DNA from 3 places in the Heyndrickxia sporothermodurans genome. Region 3 is predicted to be linked to each of the others. Evidence: riboswitches for the same ligand, from Rfam matches in the RefSeq annotation. Region 3 holds a riboswitch; each other region holds the start of a gene.
The links. Region 3 has a riboswitch for thiamine pyrophosphate ahead of thiW (energy coupling factor transporter S component ThiW). Riboswitches for the same ligand answer to the same signal wherever they lie in the genome.
Positions count from the first base shown of each region.

Region 1 (10,748 bases), on a different contig from region 3:
ACCAATACTCACCCTCGCCATAGCCTTTAACAGAGAGAATATTCAGTCCAAAAATAATCAAGATAAAAAGTCCGCTCCATAACCATGATGGACTATCTGGGAACCAAAATTTCATGACTAATGTTGATGCGGAAAGTTCTGCCGCAAGTGTGATCGCCCAGCTGTACCAATAGTTCCACCCTAATGCAAATCCAAGTGCTGGATCAATAAAGCGGGTAGCATAGGTGCTAAATGCCCCACTTGTTGGCATGAAAGAAGCTAGTTCACCAAGGCTCGTCATAATAAAATACACCATGACACCAATTATCATATAGGCAAGCAGTGCGCCGCCTGGTCCTGCTTGGTAAATAGCAGATCCGCTTCCTAGAAACAGCCCGGTACCAATGGATCCACCTAATGAAATCATCGTCAAATGTCGTGCTTTTAAACTACGTTGTAATCCTCCATTTTGATTCTCCATCTATATAAACCCTCCGTAATCCATTCATACCCTTAAAATAACCATGTTTAAACTAATGGCTTTGTTTAAAGTTCAATCTTGATTTAGACGTCTTGTTGATTGGAGCGGAAGGTGCGAGACTCCTGCGGGAAAAACGGTATACGGGAGACCCCTCAGGCGCGATAAGCGCCGAGGAGTTCGAAAAGCATAGGCGGCTTGCTTATCGACGTACGAACTGGAGGGCAGCGACTGAGATAAAGGAATCACGATGAGTCCTAAAGGACGAATCGATGATGACTTATCGTAGGGAGGTGACCGGAAGTTCGCTAGTCGATAGCCGCCGGAGCTAAACAGGCTCCCGAACCGCCCGCGGAAAGCGAGCACCTGCAGCGGAAATCAACTTCGAATAAAATTAATGGATATTTATAAATAAAAAATTATATTAATAACTATATAAAGATATCATAAACCGGAAAGAATGGAAATAGAAAGTTGTATATTTTATCACTTTGTTGAATGAAATTGCATTATGGATATTTTCCTAGAATAGTTTGGTATGCTGAGAATAAACAAATAATGCTAAAGTAACTTTACACATGATTTTTTGTCATGTATGATAAGGGCGAATAATAAAACTGCATATGACCTATCTACACTAGGGGTGCTGAAAAAGCTGAGATGTGAACGTGGAAGTGCGTTCCGATCCCTTATTACCCGATCTAGATAATACTAGCGTGGGGAAGTGTAGTAGTATTGGTGTAGAATCATTCATTGATTTGCATCTATTCGTATACTACTGCATCTTCCAAGAGATGCAGTTTTTTTATTCTCCAAAAAAAGAGAGGAGAATGGTTATGACAGAAGTATGTGGAACAAGTAGAATTGTAGGTTTTCGTTTTTCCCTTTATCCGATGGCGGATGAATTTGTAGATATTATTTTATCTACGCTTCAACGGGTCGACACCACTAAAGTATGGGTGAAAACGGATGATATTAGTACAGTAATCCGTGGGAAAATGGAGCATGTGTTTGACGTTGCAAAAGCTATCTATTTAATTGCGGCTAATACTGAAAAACATGTTGTCTTAAATGGAACATTTTCAATTGGATGCCCGGGAGATTTAGATGGAGATGTGTATATGTCCGAGGACGATGTTCGGATGAATGAAGACAGAGTAAAAAATATTCATATTGAAGCGCCTACACAATTTGCGTTATATCCGATGAATAATGAAAACTATATGCAAATCATTGCAGATGTTGTGGATATCGCCAAACAACAAAACACATTTACTGGAGGAATTCACTATGCCAGCAGATTGGACGGCGATGCGCATGATGTGTTTACAACACTCGAGCATGCATTTAATTATACTCAGGAAAAAGTTAAGCACGTAACAATGACAGTCAATATTTCGGCGAATAGTCCTTCGAGGAAAAAGAAATAAGGAGGGAAAAAGTGATGTCTAAATGGAGTCTGCGGGAAATTGTTGTGATGTCAGTGTTAGGAATTGTCTTTGCCATCGTATATTTATTATTTACCCAAGTAGGGAATATTTTCTTTGGGTTAGTCGGACCGATCGGTTATGAACCGATATTTGGGATATGGTTTATCGTTTCTATCATTGTTGCAAATATTATTCGCAAGCCAGGTGCAGCGGTTTTGGCGGAAACGATCGCCGCATTTGTGGAAATTTTAATAGGGAATGCAGTTGGTCCAAGACTATTAATCTCTGGAATGATCCAAGGTTTAGGGGCTGAGGTTGTGTTTGCCGCAACTGGCTGGAAGCGTTATTCAACATGGGTGTTAATGCTTGCCGGAGTTGGTTCAGCGATATTTAGTTTTGCTTGGGGGTATTTTATCTCTGGATTTGCAACACTATCACCATCGTATGTTTTATCCATGCTAGCGATACGAATGGTTTCTGGTGCGCTCCTTGCGGGATTATTAGGTAAGTATATAAGTGAAGGATTGGCAAAAACAGGAGTGCTTAATGGAATGCCATTAGGCAAAGAGATGAAAAAGAGAAAAGTAGCGTGATTGAAATGGAGATACGGGAACCTTTATTAGAAGTTAGGAATCTTTCATTATCTTATGAGGAGCAATCGATTATAAACAATATCTCCTTTTCCATAAATAAAGGTGAAAAACTTCTATTATTAGGACCAAGTGGCTCCGGCAAAAGTTCGTTAGCACTTTGTTTAAACGGGCTGATTCCAAATTCAATTGAAGGGGACAGGACTGGGAGTATTAAATATGCTGGGAAAGAGATTCAGTCTTATAAACCAGGACAATTAAGCAGCCGAATTGGCGTCGTATTTCAAGATCCTGATTCCCAATTTTGTATGCTCACTGTAGAGGATGAAATCGCATTCGGCTTAGAAAATATAAAATTACCTAAAGAAGAAATGATACGAAAAATAGAATGGTCTCTTTCATTAGTTGGTTTAGAGAAGTATAGACAAGCTCATATTTCTACCCTATCAGGTGGAATGAAGCAAAAGCTGGCACTTGCATGTGTGATGGCAATGGAACCCGAATTGATGATTTTAGATGAACCTACTGCTTTGCTCGATCCGGTGGCAACAAAAGATTTTGCTGAAACGATTGATAGATTGCAAAGAGAAATGAATTTTTCTCTCATCGTCATAGAGCATAAACTTGATTATTGGGTTCCTTTTATTGATCGCACCCTTGTTTTTACACAATCCGGACAACTAATGTACGATGGTTCATTGAAAAAAGGATTGGTTCATCATTTTGATGATATGAAAGATCTTGGAATATGCCTCCCAAAGGTGACACTATTCGGTCAACAGGTGCGAGAAAACTTTTATCCATTAACAGTGGATGAATTAATGGAAGAGTTAGATGAGGTAGACACTTCTTTTCCATTACAGGCAGTAAATGATTTCCCAACACCGCCGTTAATCCAAATGAAACACGTTTCCTTTTCCCGGGGGGAGAAACAAATTTTAAAAAATATCCATTTATCAATAAATAAGGGTGAATGGACAGCGATTGTAGGTCCGAATGGTGCGGGTAAATCTACATTAACTTTGATGTTGGCGGGACTTCTTAAGGAACAGCAAGGGGAGATTTTCTATGGGAATAAATTGTTCAAGGATTTGGATGAAAAGGTGAGGTTGGATTCAATTGGTTACGTTTTTCAAAATCCGGAGCATCAATTTATAGCGGATACGGTATTTGATGAAGTAGCCTTTGGTCCAAGAATGAAAAAAGTAGAAGATATCGATTCTAAGGTAGCTAATATTCTTTCAGATTTTCGTTTACTTCGGTTAAAGGATCATAATCCCTTCATATTAAGTCAAGGGCAAAAGCGGCGCTTAAGTGTAGCTACGATGCTAGTGGATGAACGGGAATTCCTTATATTAGATGAGCCAACCTTTGGGCAGGATGAGAAAGCGACGAATGAAATGATGAAAATTATTCAATCGAGAGTGAACATTGGGATGACGGCGTTGATGGTGACTCATGATATGGAAATTGTGGCGAAATTTGCTCATCAAGTCATCGTTCTTTTCGAAGGGGAAGTAGTGTTTCAAGGAACACCTCATGAGCTATTTTTAGAAAATAGTGAAATTGTGGAGAAAGCAAACCTTGAAAATCCATTATTATATTCAATTTGGAATACATATGGGATAAGGGGTGAACCAATTGCGGCTTCAGTTACTAAATCCTAGTATAAAAGCAATTGTCGTTTTGGTCTCTGTTGTCCTTTTAGCTTTTGTATTTGACCCTTTAACTCCGTTGCTTTACTTGTCTTTTACGGTCTTAATCACATTTCTTTTTGGTAAAGTAGGGATGAAAAAATGGTGTATACGATTTGTACCGTTTTTTATCATTGCCTTTGGGTATGTGTGGACAACAACAATATTTTCGAATCCACCAAGTAATACTAGTTTCGTCACTTATGCTAAATTAGGTCCTTTTGAGATTACTGATTACGGACTGAATACTGGACTGGCACTTGGATTACGTGTTCTTTGTTTTGCTGCCTTGTCTTTAATGTTTATATTAACAACAGATACAACTAAATTTATGTTAAGTCTGATTCAACAATGTAAACTTCCCCCTAAGCTTGCCTACGGAATTTTAGCAGGCTATCAGTTTTTACCTTTATTAAAGGATGAATTTACGATTATTAGAAATGCCCATCGAATTCGAGGCGTTCATTGGGAGAAAGGGATAAAAGGGAGAATACAGCTTTTAAAAAAATACACCATTCCACTTTTAGCAAGTGCGATACGAAAAGCAGAGCGAACAGCAATTGCAATGGAATCAAAGGGATTCACGGGAAGCAGGGATCGAACTTTCTATCATGAGTTGAAGGTTAGTGGAAAAGATATGCTGTTTTTTCTTTTAATGGTGGGTATATTCATCATTTCTAAATACGTTTCTGAAACGATTTAGATCTTAAAAAAACATCCATTAATTGCTGTTTAAAATGATTACGGTAATTAAATGGGTGTTTTATTTTCACTTATTTTAAGAATTTATAGTACAATAGTGTCGAGATTGCCAATAAGGGGTGTTTTGTGATGACTAGAAAAGCATTAATTAATATTGATTATACATACGATTTTATTGCAGATGATGGTAAATTAACGTGTGGGAAACCAGGTCAAGACATTGAAAATATAATTATCCAGCTAACAAGCGATTTTATACTTTCCGGTGATTATGTTGTTTTTGCGATCGATTGTCATCAAAAAGAAGACACACTCCATCCGGAGGCAAAGCTGTTTCCACCGCATAATATAGTAGGAACACAGGGGCGTCAATTATTCGGAGCTTTACAGGGTTTGTATGAACAACATAAAAATGACGAAAATGTACACTATATGGATAAAACACGTTATAGTGCATTTGCCGGAACGGATTTGGATATAAAGCTAAGAGAACGTGGAATTGAAGAACTACATTTATGTGGCGTTTGTACGGATATTTGTGTATTGCATACGGCTGTAGATGCTTATAATAAAGGATACAAAATAGTTGTTCATGGGAACGCTGTGGCGAGCTTTAATGATACAGGCCATCAATGGGCATTAGAACATTTTAAAAATACATTGGGTGCGAAGGTACTCTTTTAGGGTAAATAAGGAGTGGGGTTAAATGGTAAAGTTATATAAGGACGACGGTTTTGCACTGCATACGGATTTATATCAAATCAATATGGCAAAAACATATTGGGATGACGGTATTCATGAACGAAAAGCGGTATTTGAAGTTTTTTTCAGGAAGCTTCCTTTCGACAATGGGTATGCAGTATATGCGGGGTTAGAACGAATTGTTGAATACTTACGTGATTTTCATTTTTCTGAAACAGATATTCAATATTTACGTGAAGAATTGAACTATGATGAGGAATTTTTACAATATTTAAGTGAAATGCGCTTTACAGGAACCGTTCGGTCGATGAAAGAGGGGGAAATCGTTTTTGACAGTGAACCTTTAATTCATGTGGAAGCACCTTTGGCACAAGCGCAAATAATTGAAACCGCCTTGCTTAATATTGTGAATTACCAAACATTGATTGCAACGAAAGCAGCGAGAATTAAAAATGTAGTTGGTGACCAAATATTAATGGAATTTGGTACGCGCAGAGCACATGAAATGGATGCTGCTGTGTGGGGAACAAGAGCTGCCTACATCGGCGGGTTTGATTCAACAAGTAATGTTCGAGCGGGTAAACGATTTGGAATCCCTGTTTCAGGTACCCATGCCCATGCGATGGTACAAGCATATCGTGATGATTATACAGCTTTTCATAAATATGCAGAAAGCCATCGGGATTGTGTATTCTTAGTGGATACATATGATACGTTGAAATCGGGTGTCCCAGCAGCTATACGAGTTGCAAAAGAATTAGGGAATAAAATTAATTTTATTGGTATTCGATTAGATAGCGGAGACATGGCGTTTTTATCAAAAGCAGCACGAAAAATGTTAGACCAAGCAGGGTTCCCAGACGCGAAAATTGTCGCATCAAGCGACTTAGATGAGTATACAATCCTCCATATGAAGTCCCAAGGAGCCAAAATTGATATGTGGGGAGTAGGGACAAAGTTAATCACTGCTTTCGAGCAGCCGGCATTAGGCGCGGTTTATAAAATGGTTTCCATTGAAGATGAAAATGGAGTGATGCAAGATACCATTAAAATTTCATCAAATGCGCAAAAAGTGACGACACCTGGTTTAAAAAAGGTTTATCGAATTATTAATACAAATACGAATAAATCTGAAGGTGACTATATTGCAATGCAGGATGAAGATCCACAATCTCAAGAAAAGCTAAAAATGTTCCATCCCGTGCACACATATATAAGTAAAACTGTAACTGATTTTGAAGCGAAAGATTTACAACATGATATTTTTGTAAATGGGGAATTAGTCTATCGATTACCGGAATTAAAAGAAATACAAGGCTACACGAAAGAAAGCTTAGGATTACTCTGGGAAGAATACAAACGCTCACTTAATCCCCACGAATATCCAGTTGATCTTAGCCAAAAATGTTGGGATAACAAAATTAAAAATATTGAGGACGTTCGTGAAAAGATTGCCCATATGAAAAAATAAAAAAGATAATGGAGGTAATGCGAAGTGGATGAGCTACAAAGAAGAATCATTGAAAACATGAAAGTGAGTCCTACAATCGATGCCCATGAGGAAATCCGAAAGAGTGTAGATTTCCTTAAAAATTATTTATCGAAATATCCCTTTTTTAAAGGATTTGTTTTAGGTATATCAGGGGGCCAGGATTCTACTTTAACAGGAAAACTAGCGCAACTAGCGATTGATGAGATGCGTAAAGAAACTGGGAATAATGAATATAAATTTATTGCTGTTCGGCTTCCGTACGGTGTTCAAAAGGATGCAGCAGATGTGGAGGATGCAATTACATTTATTAACCCCACTAAAGCTATAACAGTAAACATTAAAGCTGCTGTCGATGCAAGTGAAGCTTCATTGAAAGCAGCAGGCATTATCTTATCTGATTTTGCAAAAGGTAATGAAAAAGCAAGAGAGCGGATGAAAGCACAGTATAGTATTGCCGCCATGGAAAATTGCGTTGTTCTTGGTACCGATCATTCAGCTGAAAACCTTACAGGATTTTATACAAAATATGGAGACGGCGGAGCGGATCTCGTACCTATCTTTCGCTTAAATAAGCGTCAAGGTAGAATGCTGCTCAAAGAACTAGGATGCCCAGAGCATTTATACTTAAAGACACCAACAGCTGACCTTGAAGATGAACGGCCGCAATTGTCAGACGAAAGTGCATTAGGCGTCACCTATGACGAAATTGATAATTACCTAGAAGGAAAAAAGGTTTCAGAGCAAGCACAACAAACCATTGAAAAACTATATCAAAAATCCGAACATAAACGACACATGCCAATCACAATATTTGATGATTTTTGGAAATAAAAAAGAGTCCTAAGGGGCTCTTTTTTTATTATATTAGGTTCTTTTAAAAATTGTTTTTTAAACGTATTAAAAGCACAGAGTGGAGCGGAGCGACGAGGAGGCTCATCGCCAGCCCCGCAGAAAGCAAGTGCCTGCAGCGGAAAGGAACGGACCATTGTTTATTCTCAAAACCCTATAAAAAAAAGGAAAAAGTCTAGGAATTTTTTCGTTCAACTCTTTTTCTTCATCCCAATTCATAGTATGCTAAAAATAATAAGAAATTTTAAAATTTTCCAGACTACATTGATAGAGATAATAGGGGGATTCGAATGAAAGATACCATTTTTCATCCAAAATTAAAGCAAGTTATAAATAATATCGAAAAAGTAATGATTGGGAAATCAGATGTGGCGGAACTCAGTCTTGTTGCGTTATTAGCTGAAGGGCATGTTTTATTAGAAGATGTTCCAGGGGTTGGAAAAACAATGATGGTAAGAGCATTGGCCAAATCAGTAAATGCCAACTTTAAGAGAATCCAATTTACACCAGACTTATTGCCTTCCGATGTGATCGGAGTATCAATATATAATCCGAAAGAATTTGAATTCCAATATAGACCAGGTCCAATTATGGGAAATATTATTCTCGCTGATGAGATAAACCGTACATCTCCGAAAACACAATCCGCTTTACTTGAGGGAATGGAGGAGAGCAGTGTCACAGTAGACGGAAATACAAGACAATTGGAGCGACCGTTTTTCGTTATGGCAACACAAAACCCGATTGAATATGAAGGTACATACCCTTTACCAGAGGCTCAGTTAGATCGTTTTCTTTTAAAAATGAAAATGGGGTATCCAAATATAAATGAAGAAATAGATATATTAGATAGAACACAAAAACAAGCACCGATTGACCGTTTAGACTCGGTAATTACTCTTTCCGAATTAGTGGAATTACAAGATGAAGTAAAAGAAGTGTATGTCGATCAAACACTTAAACAATATATTGTAGAACTAGCACATTACACTAGGAATCATACGAATGTTTACCTAGGGGTAAGTCCTCGTGGATCAATCGCATTAATGAAAGCATCACAAGCTTATGCTTTATTACATGGCCGAGATTTCATTATTCCTGACGACGTACAATATTTAGCCCCATTCGTGTTTTCGCATCGAATTATTGTTAAATCCGAGGTTAAATATGGCGGCAAAACAGCAGAAGATATTGTAAAAGAAGTAATTAAATTTGTACAGGTTCCCGTTCAAAGGGCAGTGAGATAATGATGAAAACAAAATTAAAAACATGGGGGAAACTAATTCTTCTTCTTATTTTTATTCTATTAACTTTCTCCTATGCCATGTTTCAAGGTGGCTTTGTTAGCTGGTTCCTATTTTTCAGTTTTGTCCCCTTCGCTCTCTATGCATTATGTATTGCCTTTTACCCTCTTGGAGATTTGGTAATCGAAAGAACATTTAATAAAGATACTTATTTAGCCGGGGAACATCTTAATGTCGTCATAAAAATAAATAGAAAATATTCATTCCCACTCTTTTTTCTCATCATCAATAACACTTCAAGTCTTTCTAAGGAGAATGGGAAGCAAATTGTATTTCCAGGTTTCAAAAAACATATTCAACTTGAGTACAGTATGCCTAATTTACCGAGAGGAGAACACCATTTTGATAAAATATATGTCAAAATTGGCGATCCTATTGGCTTATTTGAAAAGGAAAAGGATTATTCTTTGGAGAAATCGATACTAGTTTATCCTGCCTTTTCGGATATTATTTACCGCTCTTTTGAAAGTAGATATGAGCAAGGAGCTACAGCATCTCAAATAAAAATTCAAAATGATACATCAATGGTTGCGGGAATACGAAATTATGAACCGGGTGATCGTTTCACATGGATTGATTGGAAGGCGACAGCGAGAATAAATGAGATGAAAACGAAAGAATTTGAGGAGCGCCAATCGAATGATGTATCCATTATTTTAGATCGCTCACCTTCTTCATCGTTTGAGGAATGTGTGAAATTTTCTGCATCAATCATTCGCACGATTATTCAACATGGTGGTCAAATAGGGTTTTACTCAATTGGACAGGAGCGTACCATTTTCCCAATTAGGGGAGGAGAGGAGTATAGACAGCAACTATTCCATCATTTAGCTAAAGTAAAAGCGGATAGTAATGTCCATATTTCTAGTATTTTGGATGGCGAGTCAGCATTCTATCAACGATCAGCTTCCTTATTAATTATCACTTCTAATTTAACACAGGCGTTAGTTGATATGGTAAGGAAACATGTGCAAAGAACTGGAACGGTGATTATTTTTGTCGTAAAAAATGATAACGAACCATTTCTTGATGACGAATACCAATTAAGTTCGATTGCCACTCGTTATGGAGTGTTTGTAAATTTCCTTCATGAAAAGGATTTCCGCTCGGCTTTAACGGGGGTGAAACAAAGATGACGATAAGGGAAAATAACAAAGGTCTTTCACTGATTTTATATCTTTTTAGTTTTTTTCTTTTACTAGAATGGATCTATCCTTTAAAGGAAGTTGCAAATACGGGAAATACATCTTTGTTTATTATATTTATAATCCTTTCATTTATTTTGTACGTATTTAACGCTCCATTTTTCCCAGTGTTCGTTTTAAAAATCATTTTTATATCCTTTTCGTTACATCATATTTTCTTTGACAAACCAATTTTTGGAATAGAGTGGGTAAGTATTTTGTTAACTGATATCATGAAAAATATCGGTCTATTATTCGCCGGAAATTGGAGTCAACTCACTAATGAGTTCAGGACAATGTTGTTTTTTATTTTGCTATGGCTAATTATGTATTTGCTAAGATAT
Region 1 covers NZ_NAZB01000025.1:1,721-12,468, forward strand. Annotated here, with positions in the region: gene B5V89_RS12365 (amino acid permease) at 1-460, opposite strand, end outside; TPP riboswitch at 1,087-1,197, shown strand; gene B5V89_RS12370 (YkoF family thiamine/hydroxymethylpyrimidine-binding protein) at 1,294-1,887, shown strand; gene B5V89_RS12375 (ECF transporter S component) at 1,902-2,480, shown strand; gene B5V89_RS12380 (ABC transporter ATP-binding protein) at 2,486-4,144, shown strand; gene B5V89_RS12385 (energy-coupling factor transporter transmembrane component T family protein) at 4,119-4,874, shown strand; gene B5V89_RS12390 (cysteine hydrolase family protein) at 5,003-5,557, shown strand; gene B5V89_RS12395 (nicotinate phosphoribosyltransferase) at 5,580-7,046, shown strand; gene nadE (ammonia-dependent NAD(+) synthetase) at 7,071-7,898, shown strand; gene B5V89_RS12405 (AAA family ATPase) at 8,207-9,163, shown strand; gene B5V89_RS12410 (DUF58 domain-containing protein) at 9,166-10,356, shown strand; gene B5V89_RS12415 (transglutaminase TgpA family protein) at 10,353-10,748, shown strand, end outside.
Region 1: it holds a riboswitch for thiamine pyrophosphate, as region 3 does, so the genes downstream of both, B5V89_RS12370 (YkoF family thiamine/hydroxymethylpyrimidine-binding protein) here and thiW (energy coupling factor transporter S component ThiW) in region 3, are expected to answer to the same signal.

Region 2 (10,748 bases), on a different contig from region 3:
TCTTTGGGGAGGGATGAGTGGATTTGGTTTTGATTGTTCCGGATTCAGCTATACAATGTGTAACGCTGCCGGCTATATAATTGCAAGAGATGCACATGAGCAAGCAGATGGAGGCATAGATGTAGATCTTCAACAAATTCAACCGGGAGATTTATTATTTTTCGCTTATGAAGAAGGAAAAGGACATATTCATCACGTCGCTATTTATTACGGAGAAGGGGAAATGATTCATTCACCGAATACGGGAAAATCAATCGTAATAGAAGAAATAGCCGGAACATACGAGAAAGAACTTTGTGCAGCACGTCGCTATTGGATCTAGTTTGGGGGTATACATATGGAGAGAAACAAAGTTTTAGAAATTAATCATGTAAAGAAGCATTTTGAAGTAGGAAAAGGAGCACGGTTAAAAGCAGTTGATAATGTTAGTTTTCATATAAATGAAGGCGAAACCTTCGGACTAGTTGGAGAATCCGGCTGCGGAAAGTCAACAACTGGAAGATTAATAATGAGGTTATATCAACCAACTGAAGGTGAAGTTTTATATAAAGGGAAAAATATTCACCTATTAAATAAAAGTGAACAGCTTGCCTTCAATCGAAAAATACAAATGATTTTTCAAGATCCATATGCATCGTTAAACCCACGCTCAACAGTCCAAGAGATTATTTCCGAGCCAATGGAAGTGCATGGGTTATTTAAAAATAAAGAAGAACGACGTCAAAGGGTTTATGAACTTTTAGAGGATGTCGGTTTAAATCGTGAGCATGCAAATCGCTACCCTCATGAATTTAGTGGGGGGCAACGCCAACGCATAGGTATTGCAAGATCTTTAGCGCTAGATCCGGAGTTTATTATTGCCGATGAACCGATTTCCGCTTTAGATGTTTCCGTTCAAGCTCAAGTTGTAAATCTATTAAAAAAGCTTCAGAAAGAGAAAAAGCTTACTTTCCTATTCATTGCCCATGATTTATCAATGGTCAAGCATATTAGTGATCGCATAGGTGTCATGTATCTTGGACATTTAGTTGAATTAACAAGTAGCAGTAATTTATATAAAAATCCACTTCATCCATATACGCAGGCATTACTTTCAGCCATCCCAATACCCGACCCGGAAATTGAAGATAAGCGTGAAAGAATTATTTTAAAAGGAGAAATACCAAGTCCAATAAATCCTCCGAGTGGGTGTGTATTTAGAACGAGATGTCCCGCAGCAAGTGATATATGCCAATCGAAAATTCCGGAGTGGAGAGAAATAGAAGAAGAACATTTTGTCGCTTGTCACTTATACAATAATCACCCCGGAATGAATAAAGAAGCACTACTTACGAAGGGATCATGATAATGAGAAGTGTAGCAAGCTTAAGAAAACAAATCGATGGGATTATCGAACAATCGTTAGGCATTGTAAGCATAGTCGTAGAAATAAACGAAGAGACGATAATTAGTAAAAATAGTAAACGCGAAATGTCTTCTGCTAGCTTAATAAAAATTCCGATTATTATGGCTGCATTTCAGCAAGCGGAGTTAGGGAAAATTGATTTAGAAGAGAAAATAGAGGTGAAACCTGAGCATAAAGTGGGAGGATCAGGTGTTATTCAATATTTAACAGAAGGAACTCTTTTATCCGTTAAAGACCTTTTGACATTAATGATTATCGTTTCGGATAATACGGCAACAAATATGATGATTGATCTAGTCGGTCAGGAAACGATTAATTATTTTAATAAACAAATAGGATGCAATCATACAAGACTAGAAAGAAGATTAATGGATTATGTGGCCAGGGATATGGGGCTAGATAATGTTACTTCTGCATCCGATATGGTAATATTCCTAAAAGAAATCGTGGAAAATCAATTCCTTACTTCAAAGAGTACGTATGAAATATTGAATATCCTTTCTGGACAGCAATTTCAAGATAAATTACCTGCAATGATGGATTCGGATCATGTATTTGTTGCTAATAAAACAGGGGAAATTCCCGGTGTTGAACATGATGTTGCAATTATTAGGCATAATGACGATCAAGTATTTATGGCAGTATTAATCGATCAATTAGAAAATCAGTATGAGGGAAAACAAATTATTGCTCGGACCGGCAAGGCTGTATATGACTATTTAATTCAATAACAATACAGGAATAGTGTATCATTTTATGATACACTATTTTATTTCGTAATTTTCTAAATTGTTTTCTCGTTTATAGACGAAAGCCCATTTTTAATATGGACAGTTACCACATATAAAGAGCTGAATAAATATAAATAAGGATTTATCTTTTGATGGGTAGGGAGGGGTGACATGAGATATCTCGCGATCGGTGACGGACTATGTGCAGGGCATGGTGCACCATTTTTATCTCCAAGTTTTGTACATCGACATGCACGTCTTGCAGAACGGAATTTAAGAGAAAGGGTGTTTGTTACAAATGTAGCAGCGGCAAATAATCATGCCAATGATATCCTCCAATCATTGAGTGATCCAAATATAATGAGAAGCATTAAACAAAGTGACATGATTGTTTTATCTGCCGGACATCAAGATTTACAAACAGCAAAGAAAAAATATGATGAAACGGGCAATGAAGAAGAGTTTATTCATGAGTCAAGAAAATGTAGAAGTACAATTGATGACATCATTCGTGGGATACGCGATTTGAAAGAGGAACAAGAAGATAACTACATGCTTATTATTCTCGGTTTGCACAATCCGTATCCTAATGATCCTTTAGCAGATAAATGGGTACAGCGTATAAATCGCTATATTGAATGTAGGGCAAATCGACGATGTTTAAAAACGATAAATCTCCAGCAACATTTACAAGATAAATTGGACAATTGGTGTACTAGTGACAATTTATATCCAAACCATTTAGGACATATTGAAATTGCAAATCGGCTACATGAAATTGGCTATGACTCTATTAGAGGAGAACAAGATGGATAAATTCACTTGAAAAGGAGGTGAGAAGCTTATGTGGTATGGCGGTTGTGGTTATCCAGTAGGTGGATATGGCTACGGTGTCGGCTGGGGTGCAGGCCGAGGATTTGCATTAATCGTAGTATTGTTCATCTTACTTATCATTGTAGGAGCAGCATATGTTTATTAGGTTAAAATAAAGAAGTCCGGTCTTTTTTAAGACTGGACTTTTCCTATTTTAAGAAAAGAAAAACATTTGCTTGTCGGGGCTGACCAAGGCGCTTTCGCTTTTCTATATATAATCAAACGTTTAACCTACTCCATTGTCCCACTCCAATTAAGTGACTTGACCATAAAATGGTGTGGAAGGATATTTGGAGGTGAATAGTACATGTCTGCTTCACATTACCATATTTGTTCAAGAAATATTGGAAAGCCCGTTGAAATAAGAACGCGTGATGGAAGAGTGCACAGAGGAATCATTCATCGAGTTGATAATCGAATGGTTTATTTACGCCCACTCCCACAAAGGAATTATGGAGGATACGGTTATGGTTGGGGTTGGGGCTGGGGCGGCTTTGGCTGGGGTGTCGCACTTGGTGCCATAGTTGGCTTAGCGCTTCTTCCTTGGTTTTTCTGGTAGGCCGTTGTCTTTTGAAAAAGACTCCTATTTTAAAGGGAGTCTTTTTCAACGAATACATCCTTTTATAATATTGGAAAGATTATTGTAAAAGTTGTCCAATCGTCATTAGATTGACAAGTTAAAGTTCCACCGTGTTTTTCAAGTATATTTTTGGAAACATACAAACCAAGCCCTGTTCCGCTCTTCTTCGTTGTAACGAAAGGCTCGAAAATAGTGTCAACCATTTCTTCCGGTATTTTTGGTCCGTTATTACTTATGTCTATAATAACGGAGTTTTCAGTAATATCCAATTCAATTTGGATAATCGGATTCTTCACGCTTTTCAGTACATCAACCGCATTAAAAATAATATTAATAAGTACCTGTCTTATTTCATCTTTAAAGCCATGAATGCTAATTTCATGCAAATAATGTTTTTGGATATCAACATTTACTTCTAAAATACGAGGATACAAAAAGGATAAGACTTCTTCAATTAAATCATTTAATGAAAAAGAGGTCATTTCAATTGACACAATTTCTTTTTTTGATAGCATAAGAAATTGAGAGATATTAAATTTTAATTGCTCAATTTCGTTAGAGATAATATCCAAATAAGGCAATTGTGGATTTTCAGAACGCAATAATTGCACAAATCCATGAATAGAAGTTAATGGATTACGAAATTCATGAACGAAGCTAGATGTCATTTGTCCTAAAAGTGTTAAACGTTCATGATGTGTTGTATTTATGTATTCATTTTTTTTATCAATGATTTGATCTTTAACATTTGAATAATATGTAACAACATAAAACAATAATTTGTCAAAAGCATAATTAATTTTGTCAATATAGGCATTGACATCGTTTACATTTAAATAATTATTGTATAAAAACTTAGTAGTTATTGATTTACCAATACTTAAATTATATGTAACTTCACCTAAATCAATATTTTGATCAAGTTTTTCTTTAGCAAAGTTAGATGCAAGGGATTTTAAAAAGTGCTCCAATTTTTCCTTCGATATTGACAATGATTGAATAAGAAAATCATGACAAGTATCTTTATTGAAAAATTTGGATTTTAAAGGATTTGACTTGGAGTTTATCAATTGTTCATTCCAAATCGCAACAATTTTATCAATATTTTTATCAAAAAATGCAACGATATCTTGTCTAAGCGGTATCATTTTTTTCACCTCCCTTTTCTTCAAAATAACAATTAGCAAAAATTTCTTCATCTAAAATATATCAAAATATTTAAATAATACCAAGTTAAAGTTATATAAATGTACTTATAGTTTCATAAAATAGCATATAAATATCTTTAAGAATATGGATAAATCAGTTGTAAACGGTATTAAAAAATAGTATAGTTAATTAGTATTATTAAATAAATATAATCCCACAAGGGGAGCCTAAATCGGCTGAGAGTGAACGTATGAGTTCTGACCCTATGAACCTGTTAGATAATGCTAGCGCAGGGACTGTGGTTTGATGGAATAGAAAGCAATGCAGCGATTTCCTTAAACCGTCCTGTATTGCTTTTTTTGTGTAAAAAACGCAATACAGTTGTTTTTACATTCCCTCCGAGCCTTCATAGTCACTCTTCAGACGAAAAGAAAGGAAGGGAATATAAGATGAATAAAAAAACATTGTTTTTAGTAGAAGTTGCTGTTCTCGGAGCACTTGCTTACTTGCTTGACCTTGTTTCAGCATTTATTTGTAAGGCTATTTGGCCAGAAGGCGGATCCGTTTCATTAGCTATGATACCGATATTTTTAATGGCTTATCGTTGGGGCTTAAAAGGCGGGTTGTTAACTGGATTTATATTAGGTACGCTACAAGTTGTAACAGGATTTTCAGTATTTTATCATCCGGTACAAGGGATTGTCGACTATTTTGTCGCCTTTACAGTGATTGGTTTAGCAGGTATTTTTGCAAAGCAAATCAAAACATCTATAGAAAATGGAAATATCGGAAAATGGACTACATACACTGTCTTAGGTGTTTTTCTTGGTAGTTTATTACGTTTCCTTGCCCATTTCTACACAGGTATTGTCTTTTTCGGTTCGTATGCACCGAAAGGACAACCGGTTGCATTATATTCATTGATTTATAATGGAACATATATGTCGATCAATTTTGTCTTAAGCTCAGTACTTGTTGTCATGATCTTATTTATTGCTCCAAGACTTGTCCAAATCAAAAAATAAAGTTAAAGGGTACTTTGCTAAGTACCCTTTAATTACTTAACGACTAGCACATCTTTAGTTGTATTTTTAATAATATTTTCCTCCGTGCTGCCTAGAAAAATCCGCTTGAAAATCCCTTCTTCACTTTGACCTACGACAATTAAGTCTATTTGATTGGAATTCGCGTATTCACATATATTGTCGGATGTCTTTCCATAAAGCGTATCAAAATGAAAAGAGATTCCTCTAGATTGTAAAATCTCCGTGACTTCCGCTCGAAGATCGGGGTCATCATCCTGTATAAAATGTTTTGTATTTTCTTGAATTGAATGTTCAAGTGGAAGGTGTGTGACATATACACCACCATCTGAACGCGGGATCGCAGTATATCCTGACTTGCCTAAACTATCTTCAGGTAGTGGCGTGTCTATCGAATAAGTCGTTCCATTTATTACTTGGACAACACTTAATTGGCATTCTTGATTTAATAAATATAAATCCGCTGCTATTTCCAATGCTTTTCTACTGCCGTCTGAGTCATCAAAGCAAACTAAAATATGTTTATACATATTCATCAGCTCCTATTTATATTACTTCTTATATACCCTTTATTCAGTGCAAATAACAAACAAACGAATGACTTATATTACAAAAACATTACAAAGTAAAATAATTTTCATTGATTTTTCTTACCTAACATAATATGCTTTACGTTAGAAATAGGTAGTATCAATTTTAACTAATTGAAGGCAGGGAAAAGTATGGAATGGTTACAGCGATTTCGTGGAGCTGTAAAGAAATTTTGGAAAAAGGCACATATGAATCAAATAATTATTCTAGGAGGATCAGTAACCCTATTAGCGTTTCTTGCCTTTTTTGGATATTTTGCAGCAACGGCAAATGTTGAGTCTTTGAAAAAGGGCTTAGCACAATCGACTGTTATTTACGATAAAGACGGAGATGTCGCAAGCAAAATTTCCGCAAACCGAACAGAAGGCGTCTCGATTAAAAAAATGCCCCAACATTTAAAAGATGCAATTGTTGCTATTGAAGACCATCGTTTTTACCAACATGGTGGATTCGATGTGAAAGGAATAACGAGCGCACTCTTTAAAAATATAACTGCCGGCGGGATAACAGCGGGCGGAAGTACAATTACCCAACAGCTAACGAAAAATGCTTTGCTATCGGATGAAAGAACATTTAAACGGAAAATCGAAGAATTATTTTTAGCCATTGAAATTGAAAAAAAATACACTAAAGACGATATTTTAGAAATGTATTTAAATCAAGTTTATTTTGGACATGGTGCATGGGGAGTTCAAAAAGCGGCCCAACGATATTTTGGTAAAGATGTAGAAGATATTAATCTTAGTGAAGCCGCTGCACTTGCTGGAATTGTAAATGCGCCATCTGCACTTGATCCTTATTATCATATGGATCGAACGATTAAGCGCAGAAATGTCGTTCTTGGGGCAATGAAACAATATGGCTACATCACGAAAAAACAATTCGACGACGCTAAAAAGGAACAATTAGTTCTTAATGATCAACAGAAAGATCCAATGAAAGGTAAATATCCTTATTATGTTGATGCGGTATTAGCAGAAGCAACTGAGAAATTCGGATTGACGCAAGATGAGATTATGACGCGTGGCTATCGAATTTATACAGAAATGGACCAAAATATCCAATCTGCATTGGAAAATGTATATAACAATAATTATAACTTTCCTCAAGGAAGAGGAGGACAGATCGTCCAAAGCGGGTCAATACTACTTGATCCAAAAACCGGTGGGATTCGTGGGTTAGTCGGCGGTAGAGGGGAAAAGGTTTTTCGAGGATTTAATCGCGCGACACAATTAAAACGATCACCCGGATCGACCTTTAAACCTTTAGCGGTGTATACACCAGCTTTAGAGGAAGGATACAAGCCTGATTCAATGTTAAAGGATGAAAAAATGACATTTGGTCATAATTATTCACCGAAAAATTATAATGGCCAATATCAAGGTGAAGTACCAATGTATAAAGCGATCGAAAACTCGATTAATATTCCGGCCGTTTGGTTATTAAATGAGATTGGTATTGATAAAGGAATGGATGCCGTTAAGAGATTCGGTATTCCATTAACAGATAAAGATCGAAATTTAAGCATTGCACTTGGAGGTTTAAGAAAAGGGGTATCCCCTTTACAAATGGCAGAAGCATATTCGGCTTTCGCCAATGAAGGAAAACGTGAAGATGGGCATATCATTACTAAAATTGTTGGACCAACAGGGAAAATCATTGTTGAAAGAAAACCGAAAGTAACAAAAGTTACGGATAAGAAAACGGCCAATGAAATGACATCAATGCTTTTAAACGTGATGGAAACTGGGACAGGTAAAGGTGCTAATGTTTCAGGTTATCAAATTGCCGGTAAGACGGGATCAACACAAGTTCCTTTTAATAATATTGACGGAACGGCTGACCAATGGTTTGTCGGTTATACCCCTAATCTTGTCGGTGCTGTTTGGATCGGCTATGATAAAACCGATCGGGAGCATTATTTATATGGGTTAAGTGCACAAGGCGTGGTTCCCGTTTTTCAATCAATTATGCAAAATACGTTAAAATACACGAAAGCAGAAAAATTTGAAACGGAATCGATCAATAGCCAAATGCAAAAAAAATATGAGTCAGACCACCCGTTTAAAACAAAAGCAAAAGAACTAAATGAAAAGTTGAAACAAGGTACAGAAAAACTCAAAGAAAAACTAGAAGATGGAAAAAGCAAATGGAAAATCCTCGAAGAGAAAATAAAAGATAAACTGAAACAATTCAAAGGAGAATAACCTCCAAACTTATTAATTAGCAGTTCCTTTTTGGAATTGCTTTTTTATTTTTTAAAAAAAGTACATAATGATGAGAGTAATGCATTAAGCATGAAGATTTTTTGAATTTATGGGAAAATAAAAGTATATTGAGATAAGGAGTGGTAAAATGCAATTCCGAATCGAAAAAGATACACTTGGTGAAATGAAAGTCCCTGTTGACAAATATTGGGGAGCACAAACACAGCGAAGCAAAGAAAACTTTAAAATTGGCTCAGAAAAAATGCCAATGGAGGTCATTCGAGCCTTTGTACAATTAAAAAAAGCTGCAGCAGTTGCCAATCATAATTTAGGAAAGCTATCGGATGCGAAGAAACAGGCAATAGTAGAAGCTTGTGACGAGGTGTTAGAAGGTCGTTTCGATGATCATTTTCCGCTTGTTGTTTGGCAAACAGGAAGTGGAACCCAATCGAATATGAACGTAAATGAAGTAATTGCTAGAAGGGCAAATGAGATCTTACAAAAAAATGAATCGAAGGAACATATTCATCCAAATGATGATATCAATATGTCCCAAAGTTCAAACGATACCTTTCCAACTGCAATGCATATTGCAGCATATAGTGTTATTCAAGAAAAACTAATACCAGCAATAAATAAATTAACAGACACATTTTTACAAAAAGAAAATGAATTTATGGACATTATTAAAATTGGTCGAACACATTTACAAGATGCAACACCTTTAACACTTGGTCAAGAAATTAGCGGTTGGAGAGCAATGCTGGAAAAAAGTAAAAAAATGATTCATGAAAGTGCTGAACATCTATTAAATTTGGCAATAGGCGGTACTGCTGTTGGTACCGGAATAAATGCGGATCCTACTTTTGGTGAGAAAGTTGCACAGGAATTAAAGAACCTAACAGGATTTCCATTCCGTTCATCTAATAATAAATTTCATGCATTGACTAGTCATGATGAAATCGTTCATGTCCACGGCGCATTGAAGGCTTTAGCCGCAGATGTTATGAAGATAGCTAATGATGTGAGATGGCTTGCAAGTGGTCCAAGGAGTGGGATTGGCGAGATTAGCATCCCGGCGAATGAACCAGGAAGTTCAATCATGCCAGGGAAAGTTAACCCTACACAAAGTGAGGCATTAACAATGGTTGCAACGCAAGTATTTGGTAATGATGCTACGATTGGTTTTGCCGCAAGTCAGGGGAATTTTGAGTTAAACGTCTTTAAACCAGTGATTATATACAATTTTCTGCAATCCGTTAACTTATTAGCTGATAGTCTAATTTCGTTTAATACGAATTGTGCTGTAGGCATTGAACCGAATAAAGAGGTAATCGAAGAAAATGTAAATCGTTCTTTAATGCTCGTAACAGCATTAAATCCTTATATAGGCTATGAGAAAGCAGCTGAAATAGCAAAACTTGCTTTTAAAGAAGGTTCCACATTGAAAGAAGCGGCGATAAAAACCGGTTATGTTACTGAAGAACAGTACCACCAATGGATTGATCCGAAAAAAATGGTGAATTTGAAGAATGGATAATAGGAAAGGAGACACAAATATGTGTCTCCTTTCAATCCATTATATTTAGTTAAATGTGACAATAAATTGATTAACGTTGAGAGAATCCGCCGCCAAGTTGTTGTTCAGCCATTTGAACTAAGCGTTTTGTGATTTCTCCCCCTACAGATCCGTTAGCGCGAGAAGTTGTGTCTGCACCAAGGTTTACACCAAATTCTTGAGCAATTTCATATTTCATTTGATCAATTGCTTGTTGCGCTCCTGGAGCTACTAATTGGTTTGAGTTGTTGTTGTTTGCCATGATTTAAGTCCTCCTCGTTGTTTTTTTATGGTTGGGTTAGCTGGAATTGCACCAGCAACACTGTTAAAGTGTTCCTCTATTGGAGTAACCCATTGATAGAAGTGGATATTACTTGCTTTGTACTAAGTATTATGTTTTTTTAAAACTAAAATATACAACCTTGTAAACAGGTAATTTTTGCCGAAATTAACTAAGAAAGAAAAGAATATTATTATCCATTATTCACAAACTCATATAAAGAAGATTCAATTTAAAGATGGTGATGAAATGGATTGGGATTGGTGTCCACTTTGTAATGGAGTAAACGATGAACGTTTATTATGTCCGGCATGTGATGGACGGATGCTGG
Region 2 covers NZ_NAZB01000021.1:139,016-149,763, reverse strand. Annotated here, with positions in the region: gene B5V89_RS10650 (C40 family peptidase) at 1-322, shown strand, start outside; gene B5V89_RS10645 (ABC transporter ATP-binding protein) at 338-1,345, shown strand; gene B5V89_RS10640 (serine hydrolase) at 1,348-2,136, shown strand; gene B5V89_RS10635 (GDSL-type esterase/lipase family protein) at 2,308-2,952, shown strand; partial or broken gene B5V89_RS20715 (YjcZ family sporulation protein) at 3,038-3,115, shown strand; gene B5V89_RS10625 (LSm family protein) at 3,317-3,568, shown strand; gene B5V89_RS10620 (ATP-binding protein) at 3,631-4,737, opposite strand; TPP riboswitch at 4,948-5,052, shown strand; gene thiT (energy-coupled thiamine transporter ThiT) at 5,188-5,763, shown strand; gene B5V89_RS10610 (universal stress protein) at 5,796-6,311, opposite strand; gene B5V89_RS10605 (PBP1A family penicillin-binding protein) at 6,504-8,579, shown strand; gene fumC (class II fumarate hydratase) at 8,728-10,119, shown strand; gene B5V89_RS10595 (alpha/beta-type small acid-soluble spore protein) at 10,190-10,399, opposite strand; gene B5V89_RS10590 (hypothetical protein) at 10,577-10,748, shown strand, end outside.
Region 2: it holds a riboswitch for thiamine pyrophosphate, as region 3 does, so the genes downstream of both, thiT (energy-coupled thiamine transporter ThiT) here and thiW (energy coupling factor transporter S component ThiW) in region 3, are expected to answer to the same signal.

Region 3 (10,748 bases):
TTCCCTAGTTCCAGATTTTATCATTATTATTTTATCGATTGCACTTGCTGTTGAATTTTACAAGTGGACAGATATACGTGTAATTACGTTGTCCCCATTTTCCGATTCAGTCAATCTATGGTTTCCGATTGCCATCCTTTCATTAATGCCAACATTTTATTTATTTAAAATGATTTCTGCTAGATATATAGAAATAACCGGATTGGACTACATAAGAACAGCCGTAGGCAAAGGACTGGATAGACACTATATTAATAGCCGGCATATATTGAAAAACTTAATTCCTTATATTTTTGCTGATTTAAAAAAAGCCATATCATTTACAATAGGAAATTTATTTATTATCGAATATTTGTTTAATATAAAAGGATTAACCATTTTTATTTTTGATGATTATCAATTTCAGAAAGTCTTTTTATCATTATTAATCTTATTGACCATTGCAACTCTTTGCTATTTGTTTATCAAATTACTTTTCTATTTTATTGAGCGGGTGTTTATCAATGCATGAAAAAAGAACATGGAATCCATATTTAATCATCAGCGTAATTATGGTATTTTTTTTATTCGCAATATCAATAGTCGGTCCATTGTTTGCCCCACATAAATTAACAGACAGTATTACGATTTATCAATATGGGGAAAAAAATATGGCATTTCCACCGCTAGCCCCCTTTACATACAAAGAATATCCGTTAGGAACAGACAAATGGGGATACGATTTACTTACATTACTAATTTATGGTGCAAAATATACTGTCTTTATTTCAATTTCGATTGCCTTATTAAAAATTGCTCTTGGTTTAGGAATTGGATTATTTACAGGGATAATGAAAAAGAGGCTCCACATTTGGGAGTCATTTGAACATTCTTTATCGTATATTCCATCGTTTTTAATCATTTATTTCGTTTTGTGGCCGATTTCTTTTAATCCAACTATTAAGCCTATATCATTAATCGTATTATTTATCATCGTATCGACCATAATCGGATTTCCGAGTGTAGCCGCATCGATTCGGGAAAAAACGATACAAGTGTATCGCTTGCCTTTTATTGAAGCCGCCATTACGACAGGGTCTTCAAAATGGAAAATAATTAAGCGCCACATCATTCCACATTTAATAGAAGATATTGTTATATTATTTGTTCTCGAAATTGTTACCGCAATCACTGTGATGGGACAATTAGCATTATTTAATATTTTTATAGGAGGAACGAAGCTAGAAACCTCACCAACTTTATATCATTCGATTACGAAAGAATGGGCTGGTTTAGTAGGACAGGCAAGGGATCATTTGTGGGGAAATCAGTTCGTTCTTTTCATTCCATTAGTATGCTTACTGTTTGCGATTGTATCATTTCAACTTTTAGCCGTTGGATTAAAAAAACATTATAACCGCAGATATCAAACAAGTCAGTGGATTTAGACGACCATCCTTAATAATTGCAAAATAATATTGCAAAGGAATTCATAAAAATGAGGTAGTTTATTATTCCAGTAAATCATTTCACTTGAAAAAATGATAAAAATAAAGTAATATAACAATACAAGCTGCATTGTACGTATTGATAATAAAGTTTTAACCTTTAAGCTGTAACAGGGAGTTTTATATTGAAACTGGAATGACAAGCTTTCGCCTACATGGCATGGAAGACAAGCAAGAACGTTTCTGCAAACACCCACTTTGAGGAGTGGTGGTTTAAAACTTTCTTAATACTCATACGGCAAAGGCGGCCTTATAAATGACAACTTCCAAATCAGTTTCCAATCGGGAACTGGTTTTTTTATACAGAGAATAATGTATGGAATTATATAATAAGAACCAAATTTTAAAAAGGAAAATTATCCTTTCTTTTTATCTAATTTATGCTAACATATACATAAATGAATAATTTTATCGCTAGGGGAGTCTAAATAAGACTGAGACAGAGATGTTCTGGACCCTTTGAACTTGATCCAGTTTATGCTGGCGTAAGGAAGTGGGAGTAAGAGATATAATCAATTCTGCCCATCTAACTGCTTACGATGGGCTTTTTTGTGTACAATTTCATAATTTTTTCTGCTAGGGGAGCCATAGGCTGAGAGATATCATTGATTGAAACCCTTTGTACCTGATCCGGATTATACCGGCGTAGGGAAGCGGTCTAAATAGCTATTCTGTATTTTCTAGTTACAGTTGTTATTGCCGCTTTCTATTGAGGAAGGCGGTTTTTTTGTTGGAGAAAGAAAAGCTTCCTCACAAAAATCAAATGATGGAGGTGTGTAAAGATGAATAAGTTAAAAAAAATGACGATAACTGCAGTTATTATTGCGATAACTACTTTAATAAGTAATATCGTTTTTATCCCAGTGGGATTTGCAAAAATTTTCCCTATCCAACATATGGCTAATGTATTAACCGCTATCCTATTGGGTCCGTTTTATTCAATTGCACAAGCATTTATCGTGTCAATCATCCGAAATTTCACAGGAACCGGCTCCCTATTTGCTTTTCCCGGAAGTATGATTGGTGCATTTCTATCAGGCTATTTGTTTATGAAAACAAGAAAGCTTAGTTGGGCGTTTACGGGTGAAGTTATTGGAACTGGCATTCTTGGGGCACTCGCAGCATATCCAGTAGCAAGGCTACTATTAGGAAAGAATGTAGCTTTATTTGGATTTATCCCTTCATTTATAGTTAGTTCCTTTGCAGGAGCACTAATTGCCATATTTTTAATGAAAGTATTATTACGAAATCAAACGTTTGGAGGAATCATTCATGAAAACAGCACTTACAATCGCAGGATCTGATTCAGGAGGTGGAGCTGGGATCCAAGCAGATATTAAAACATTTTCTTCCTTAGGTGTGTTTGGAATGTCGGTTATTACTGCAGTTACCGCCCAAAACACAATGGAAGTAAAATCTGTACAAATGATTGATTCACAAATAATCAGTGATCAAATATCTGCTATTTTCGACGACATTCATGTTGATGCAGTTAAAATTGGAATGCTCGGAACAAAAGAAAATATTGATGTGGTTGCAAAGGAATTGAATATATACCGTACAGAGCATATCATCCTCGATCCAGTCATGATATCAAAAGGTGGTCACCATTTATTACAGCAAAATGCGATAGATGCGTTAAAAGAAAAATTGCTTCCAATGGTGACATTAATTACACCTAATATACCTGAGGCTGAAAGTTTAACAGACAGTAAAATTTGGACGATTGAAGACATGTATACTGCCTGCCTCAAATTACAGGAACTCGGTGCCAAAAAAATTTTATTAAAGGGTGGCCATTTAGAAGGGGATCCAAATGATTTATTTTTTGACGGACATCACTTTACATGGTTGCCTGGGAAGAGAATTCATACGAAAAATGTTCATGGAACAGGGTGTACATTATCTTCAGCTATCACCGCTTTTGTTGCTCAGGAAGAACCCCTGTTGAGTGCAGTTAAGAAAGCAAAAGATTATATTACAATAGCAATTCAACATAGCTTAGAACTTGGCAGTGGACATGGTCCAACAAATCATTTTTACCATTTATATGAACGTGCTGGACTAGTAGACAATAAATAGCGGAGGGATTCCAATGGAAATTTCAAAAATGACACGGTTAATTTCATTAGTAAAAGAAAAAAAACCACTTATTCACCATATGACAAATGTGGTAACTATTAATGATTGTGCTAATGTCACACTTGCAATCGGAGCTTCACCAGTAATGGCGACAGAGATTAAAGAGGTAGAAGATATGATCCATCTAGCTGATGCACTAATTATCAATTTAGGAACGATTCATGATGTTGTTTTTGAATCCATGCTACATGCAGGGATTGCTGCTAATAAGAAAGGAATTCCAGTTATATTGGATCCTGTCGGTGTTGGCGCAACAAGTTATCGAACAGAACGATCTATGGAACTATTAGAAAAAGTAAAGATGGCTATCATCCGTGGGAATAGCAGTGAAATACATACATTAATTAATGGTACAGGTGGAACAAAGGGAGTCGATGCCGCTGATGGCTCTGTACCATCAATTGAAATAGCTCAGCAAGCTGCAAATACATTCCAATGTGTTGTTGGCATAAGTGGCAAAGTAGACGTTGTATCAAACGGAAGTAAGAACTATTATCTATCAAATGGGGATGAAAGATTAACAAGAATAACAGGTACAGGATGCATGTCTACTTCACTCATAGGCAGTTTTTCTGGCGTAACATCTGATTATTTAGGTGCCGCCATCACGGGAATGTCAATTATGTCACTTTCAGGGGAACGTGCAACGAAACACTTGGCAACAGATGGAGGGATTGGAACATATAAAATAAAGCTGATGGATGAAATCTATCGAATGAATGAGGAAGTTTTTGCTAAAGAGGTGAAAATTCATGAATGTTAATTACAATCTTTATTTAGTTACCGATGAACGAACCCCAATAGGCGAACTTTTATCAATTGTTGAAGAAGCTGTGCAAGGTGGTGTGACCATCGTTCAACTTCGTGAAAAGAATAGCGATGGACTCACATTTTATAAAAAAGCAAAACATTTAAAAGCGTTGTTAAAAAGCTATCAAGTGCCTCTAATTATAAATGATCGTGTAGATATTGCGTTAGCGGTAGGAGCTGATGGTATACATGTTGGTCAAGACGATATACCGCTTTCTGCCTTAAAGCGAATAGTTCCCAAGTCAATGATTATTGGTGTGTCTACGCAAACAATCGAGCAGGCCCAATTAGCTGAAAAAATTGGAGCTGATTATATTGGAATAGGGTCTGCTTTTCCAACTAAAACAAAACAAGATGCAACTGTGTTATCTATGGAAACCTTAAAAGCAATTAAAGATTCTGTAAATATACCAGCTGTAGCAATCGGAGGAATAACATTAGATAATTTTCATCAATTAAAAGAAATAAATTTTTCTGGAATTGCGGTAGTTTCTGCAATTATGAAGGCAAAAAACCCAAAGGAAGCAGCGAAAAAATTTTTTCAGTAAAAAAATAAATTTGCAATGTGCAAAATAGAGAGGGAGAATATGACAATGACGCAAGGGAAGCTATTTACCGATCGATTATATAGAAATGCTCAACCCATTTGGAATAAAAATCATCAACATCCATTTGTTCAAGGTATTGGTGACGGCTCTTTACCAATTGAACTTTTTGCTTATTATATGAAACAGGATTATGTGTATTTAATTGAGTATTCGAAGTTATTTGCAATAGGTACTCAAAAAGCAAAAGATTTACAAACAATGCAAAAATTTTCCCACTCATTACACTCAATTCTACATTTTGAAATGGACTTGCATAGAAAATATGCTAAAGAATTTGGGATATCTGAAGAGGAATTAGAACAGGTAAAACCAACACCTATAAATCTAGCTTATACAAATTATATGGTAAACGTATCACTAAATGGGTCATTAGCGGAAGTAGTTTCTTGTTTGCTTCCTTGTGCATGGGATTATTGGGAGATTGGTAAGCTTTTAAAAAAACAGCATCACCATCAAATAAAATCAAATCCGTATTCACATTGGATAGAAACTTATTCATCAGATGAGTTTGGATCGGTTGCCCTTTGGTTAATCAAGTTAATGAATCAATTAACTGAAGGAACTCGGGAACATGAACTGGTATCCTTAGAGAAACATTTTCAAATGACATCTCGCTTTGAATATATGTTCTGGGATATGGTCTATCACCAAGAAGAATGGCCATTATAAAGTTGTATTGTATGTATTTTTATTCGTTAAAAAAGTTGAATTTATGTTTAACATTGATATGAAACAGCTAGGGGATAACCCCTAGCTTATTTTAGTTCTCTTCCTGTTGCTCCAATTGCTTTATCGGTATTTGATTGATTATTATATTCCGGATCTGGATTTAATTGTTTTTGGTCCGTATCCTTTCCGAGATAACTCGACTTATGCTTTTCTTGTAGTTTATGAAATTTTTCGAAATTTTGATTAACCAAAGTTTGTCCCTCCTTTTGATTTATTTTCCTTTGATATGTAAAAAAGTATGTAAGTTAAATAAGATAAAAAAAAGTGGGACATCCCACTTTTTCAAGTAATGAAAAATATATTGATAAGTCCGTATAAAAAGAAGCTTGGGCACCCTCCATATTTTATGAAGGAAAAGGTTTATACATTCAGTTTCCCTAGTAAAGCCATAATTGCTTTAACAATTAAGACGATAGCGAACAGAATAACGGCACCTGCTCCAATGAATTCAACTACTGTAGCTAATGTCCCCGTAACAACTCCAAGCAGACTTAAGCCAAGTAACGCAAATCCAGCAACGATTGTAGCTAAAAACAATTGAACCATTGTTAACCACCTCCTTGTCATATTATATGTACAAACAAAAATAAGTGTGATTTTTAGAAGTAAAATTAATGATTGAACATACTTCATAATAGGCAAGATGCATATCCCTTTTTGCATAGGGCAAAACTACGAGAATAAATGATAAATACAAAAATGAGGGATGCTTGATGAAAAAATTACTATTTACACTCATAATTTTAACCTTTGCAATAATTACAAGTTCTTGTGGGACAAACAATGATAATAAAAACGAGCAAAAAAACCTTTATGACAAAATTAAAGACAAAGGAGTCGTAAACATTGGAACGGAAGGGACCTATTCACCATTTACCTATCACGACCAATCTGGAAAGCTTACAGGTTTTGATATCGACATTGCAAATGAGGTATTTAAACGATTAAAGATAAAACCTAAATATATTGAAACAAAATGGGACGGTATGATTGCAGGGTTAGATGCGAAACGTTATGACTTAGTTGCCAATGAAGTAGCTGTTCGAACGGATCGATTGAAAAAATATGATATGTCAGATCCATATATCGTCTCGAAAGCTGTTTTAATTGTAGGAAAAGATAATCATGACATAAAAACGTTAAATGACTTAAAAGGAAAAAAAGTAGGGCAGTCATTAGATAGTAATTATCGAAAAATTGCAGAAGACCATGGTGCAACAAATACGGTTGTAGATGGATTCAATCAATCAATTGATCTGATCACTTCAAAACGAATTGACGCAACAATAAACGATAGTCTTTCTTATTTAGATTTGAAAAAACACCAACCCAATTTGCCTATAAAAGTCGTCTATGAAGAAAAAAATGCGACGAGTAATGCTTTTCTTTTTCGGAAAAATTCAGATGAACTAGTGAAGGCTGTAAACGGAGCACTTGCAGATATGAAAAAAGATGGTACCTATTTGAAAATTTCAAAAAAATGGTTTGGCACAGATGTGTCGAAGTAAAGGGATCGATTAAAGATGTTCACAGATGAATCTACCATCCGAATACTCGGAATCCTGCGTGATTCCTTTTTTCCTATACTAAAAGCAGGCATATATTTTACTATTCCTCTTTCAATCATTACATTTATATTAGGAACGGTACTAGCATTTCTGATAGCGATTATTCGCATTTCTACAATTAAACCATTAATCTTACTCGCTAAATTTTATTTATGGATTTTTAGAGGGACCCCTTTACTCGTTCAATTGTTTATCCTTTTTTATGGATTGCCTAAATTAGGGGTTACGTTAGATCCGTTTCCTGCAGCAATCATCGGCTTCACCTTAAATGTGGGAGCATATAGTTCCGAAATTTTTCGGGCATCCATTTTATCTATTCCAAAAGGCCAATGGGAAGCAGCATACTCAATAGGGATGAAGAAATCCCAAGCGATGAGAAGAATTATATTACCACAAGCAATGCGTGTATCCTTGCCACCTTTAGGGAATTCTTTTATCAGTTTAGTGAAAGATACGTCACTTGCTGCAACGATAACTGTTACTGAAATGTTCCAAAAAAGTCAGCAAATCGTTGCTGCCACTTATGAGCCGCTTTGGCTATATATAGAAGTAGCTTTCATTTATTTACTATTTAGTACTGTGTTATCGTTTGGTCAATCTATGCTTGAAAGGCGATATAATCGAACGGTAGCAAAATAGTGGGGGACGAAGAATGATTTCTATCCAACAATTGCATAAACGTTTTCATGATTTAGAAGTTTTAAAAGGGATTACACTTTCAATCGAAAAAGGGCAAACTGCTGTTATCATTGGACCATCTGGTTCAGGAAAAACAACTCTTCTTCGTTGTTTAAATCTATTGGAGACTCCAGATAAAGGTTCACTTTCGATTGGAAATCGAAAACTGGAATTTCAAGAAAATAGAAAGATAAAGCTTCAAGAAATAATGGCTATTCGCAAACAAACAGGTATGGTTTTTCAAGGGTATAATTTGTTTCCGCATTTGACAGCACTGGAAAACATCATGGAAGGACAAGTTACAGTATTGAAACGTTCAAAGGCAGAAGCAAAGCAAAAAGCATTAGGATTGTTAGAAAAAGTAGGGCTAAAAGATCGTGGTGACATGTATCCACATCAACTTTCAGGTGGACAGCAGCAACGTGTTGGGATTGCACGAGCAATGGCGTTGGATCCCGAAGTCATATTATTTGATGAACCAACATCCGCCCTTGATCCTGAGCTTGTTGGAGAAGTGCTAAAAGTTATGAAAGATTTAGCAAATGAAGGAATGACTATGGTAGTTGTCACGCATGAAATGCAATTTGCACGAGATGTTGCCGATCAGGTGATATTTATGGATCAAGGGATAGTCGTTGAACAGGGCACTCCTAATGAAGTGTTTGGACAATCGAATAATCCTCGTCTTTTGCAATTTTTAAATAAGGTAAATGTAAGGTAACAATCCCAGCGGTGATGATATACATATCATTGCCTTTTTTTAATAGAATTTATGGTAATTACCGATTTTGTGTAAAAAAGAGAAAAAAATCGTCTATAATAGGTAATGCATCATTTTGTAAATGATACATACATTTTAGTAATAGAGAATGTTGGGGGAGAAAGATGTTCCAAATCATTAATCTTAAAAAGGTAAGAAAAATACTTAAAATCATTTTTTGGCTTATTTTTTTCGTTTATTTTTGCTATATGTTATACATTCTTTTCTTAGGTCGATATCGGATACCTGCAACACAAGAAAATTATAATATAATCCCATTTAAAACAATAAAAATGTATATTGATTACTATGACCATTTTAATTTTACTATTTGGTTTTCCAATCTATTCGGAAATGTTCTTGCCTTTATGCCGTTAGGTTTTCTTGCTCCTTTATTAATTAAACGATTGAACGGATTTTTAAAGGTTCTATTTTTATCATTTTTCACCACAGTCATTGTTGAATCGATCCAGCTAACCTATCATGTAGGCGGTTTTGATGTTGATGATATTATTTTAAATACAATTGGTGGTGTTCTAGGCTACTTAGTGTTTTTGCTTGTTTATACGAATATTAAAAGCCTTAGTAAAGGACACACCGAATTTACAAATATTCGGTAAGTATAAAAAAGATCATTGGACTCAAGAATATACATTGAGGTGAGTAATTTTGAGTAAAAGTAAAAAGAATTCTACTCCGAATCAAAATAAGGCGAAACCAAAGGCAAACATAAGACAGCCTAATAATCCTTTACCACAACCAAAAGATTATGAAGAAATAGAATACTAAAGAACAATAAAAAGGCGATGTAGAAATCGCCTTTTAATTATTTTAAAAAACAACAATAAGTAATGTTGGGTAAAAAATTTTATTTAGGAGAAAATAAATGAAACTATAGGAAAAAGGAGAAGTTGTCGTGTCTAATCAAAAATTAATCAATTTCTTAAATCAAGAATTATCTAATTTCTCTGTAATGTATATTAAACTTCATCGCTACCATTGGTTTGTACAAGGAAGACATTTTTTCCACTTACATAAATTATTTGAAGAATTATATACCGAAATGGCAGCAGATATAGATACACTTGCAGAAAGAATTCTTGCAATTGGGGGAAAGCCATTAGCAACAATGAGCAAATTTCTAGAAGAAACGACTCTTGTTGAGGCACAGGCGGATGACAAGGAAAATGAGCTTATTTCTCAATTAATCAGTGATTATGGGCAAATGGTAAGAGAATTGAATGAAACAGGAAGAAAGTTAGCTGAAGAGCAACAAGATCAACCGACAATTGATTTGTTAAACGAATTACAAGGAAAATTTGAAAAGCATATTTGGATGTTTAACGCTTATCTTGCTTATGAATAATAATTAATTAGCAAAAGGAAAGAAAAGAGGATTACTAATCCTGTTATTGGATGAAAATATTATATTTCATCCAATACTTTTTGGCTTTATGCAGATAATGATTTACTAGAACAACAAAGTAAGGTTAATTTAAAACTAAAAAGGACGTTTTCTATGATTGGCTTTATTATTGCGATTATCCTTTTTAATACAATTGCTTTTACTACCAACAAAAAACTTTCCCTAAATCAGATTATCCATATCTGGTGTTTCACAGTATCGCTGCAAATGATGGTGGATTTGTTTGTTGATGTGAAATATCAAGGTTATTGGTATTTTGATAAAGAAATTGAATGGACATCTATTCCTTCAATCGCATTAATCGTTCCCCCGGTTAATTTGATATTTCTAAATTGGTATCCAAATCAATCTCGATTATTTAAGCGAATTATATATTTTATTTGTTGGTATGTATTCATTTTAATTTATGAAAAGGTAGCTTTACTTCCTGAACCTTGGGGTTATTTTCATTATGGATGGTGGAATTTAGGGATCTCCGCAATCGTTGATCCGTTTCTACTTTTAATACTTATTATATTTTATAAATGGACATGTAAAATG
Region 3 covers NZ_NAZB01000019.1:326,195-336,942, reverse strand. Annotated here, with positions in the region: gene B5V89_RS09390 (ABC transporter permease subunit) at 1-511, shown strand, start outside; gene B5V89_RS09385 (ABC transporter permease) at 504-1,427, shown strand; RNA gene ssrS (6S RNA) at 1,547-1,742, shown strand; TPP riboswitch at 1,894-1,996, shown strand; TPP riboswitch at 2,056-2,156, shown strand; gene thiW (energy coupling factor transporter S component ThiW) at 2,270-2,791, shown strand; gene thiD (bifunctional hydroxymethylpyrimidine kinase/phosphomethylpyrimidine kinase) at 2,760-3,569, shown strand; gene thiM (hydroxyethylthiazole kinase) at 3,583-4,392, shown strand; gene thiE (thiamine phosphate synthase) at 4,382-4,987, shown strand; gene tenA (thiaminase II) at 5,027-5,716, shown strand; gene B5V89_RS20075 (hypothetical protein) at 5,803-5,967, opposite strand; gene B5V89_RS09350 (hypothetical protein) at 6,137-6,322, opposite strand; gene B5V89_RS09345 (amino acid ABC transporter substrate-binding protein) at 6,490-7,284, shown strand; gene B5V89_RS09340 (amino acid ABC transporter permease) at 7,300-7,983, shown strand; gene B5V89_RS09335 (amino acid ABC transporter ATP-binding protein) at 7,997-8,743, shown strand; gene B5V89_RS09330 (VanZ family protein) at 8,908-9,402, shown strand; gene B5V89_RS09325 (Dps family protein) at 9,699-10,148, shown strand; gene B5V89_RS09320 (hypothetical protein) at 10,302-10,748, shown strand, end outside.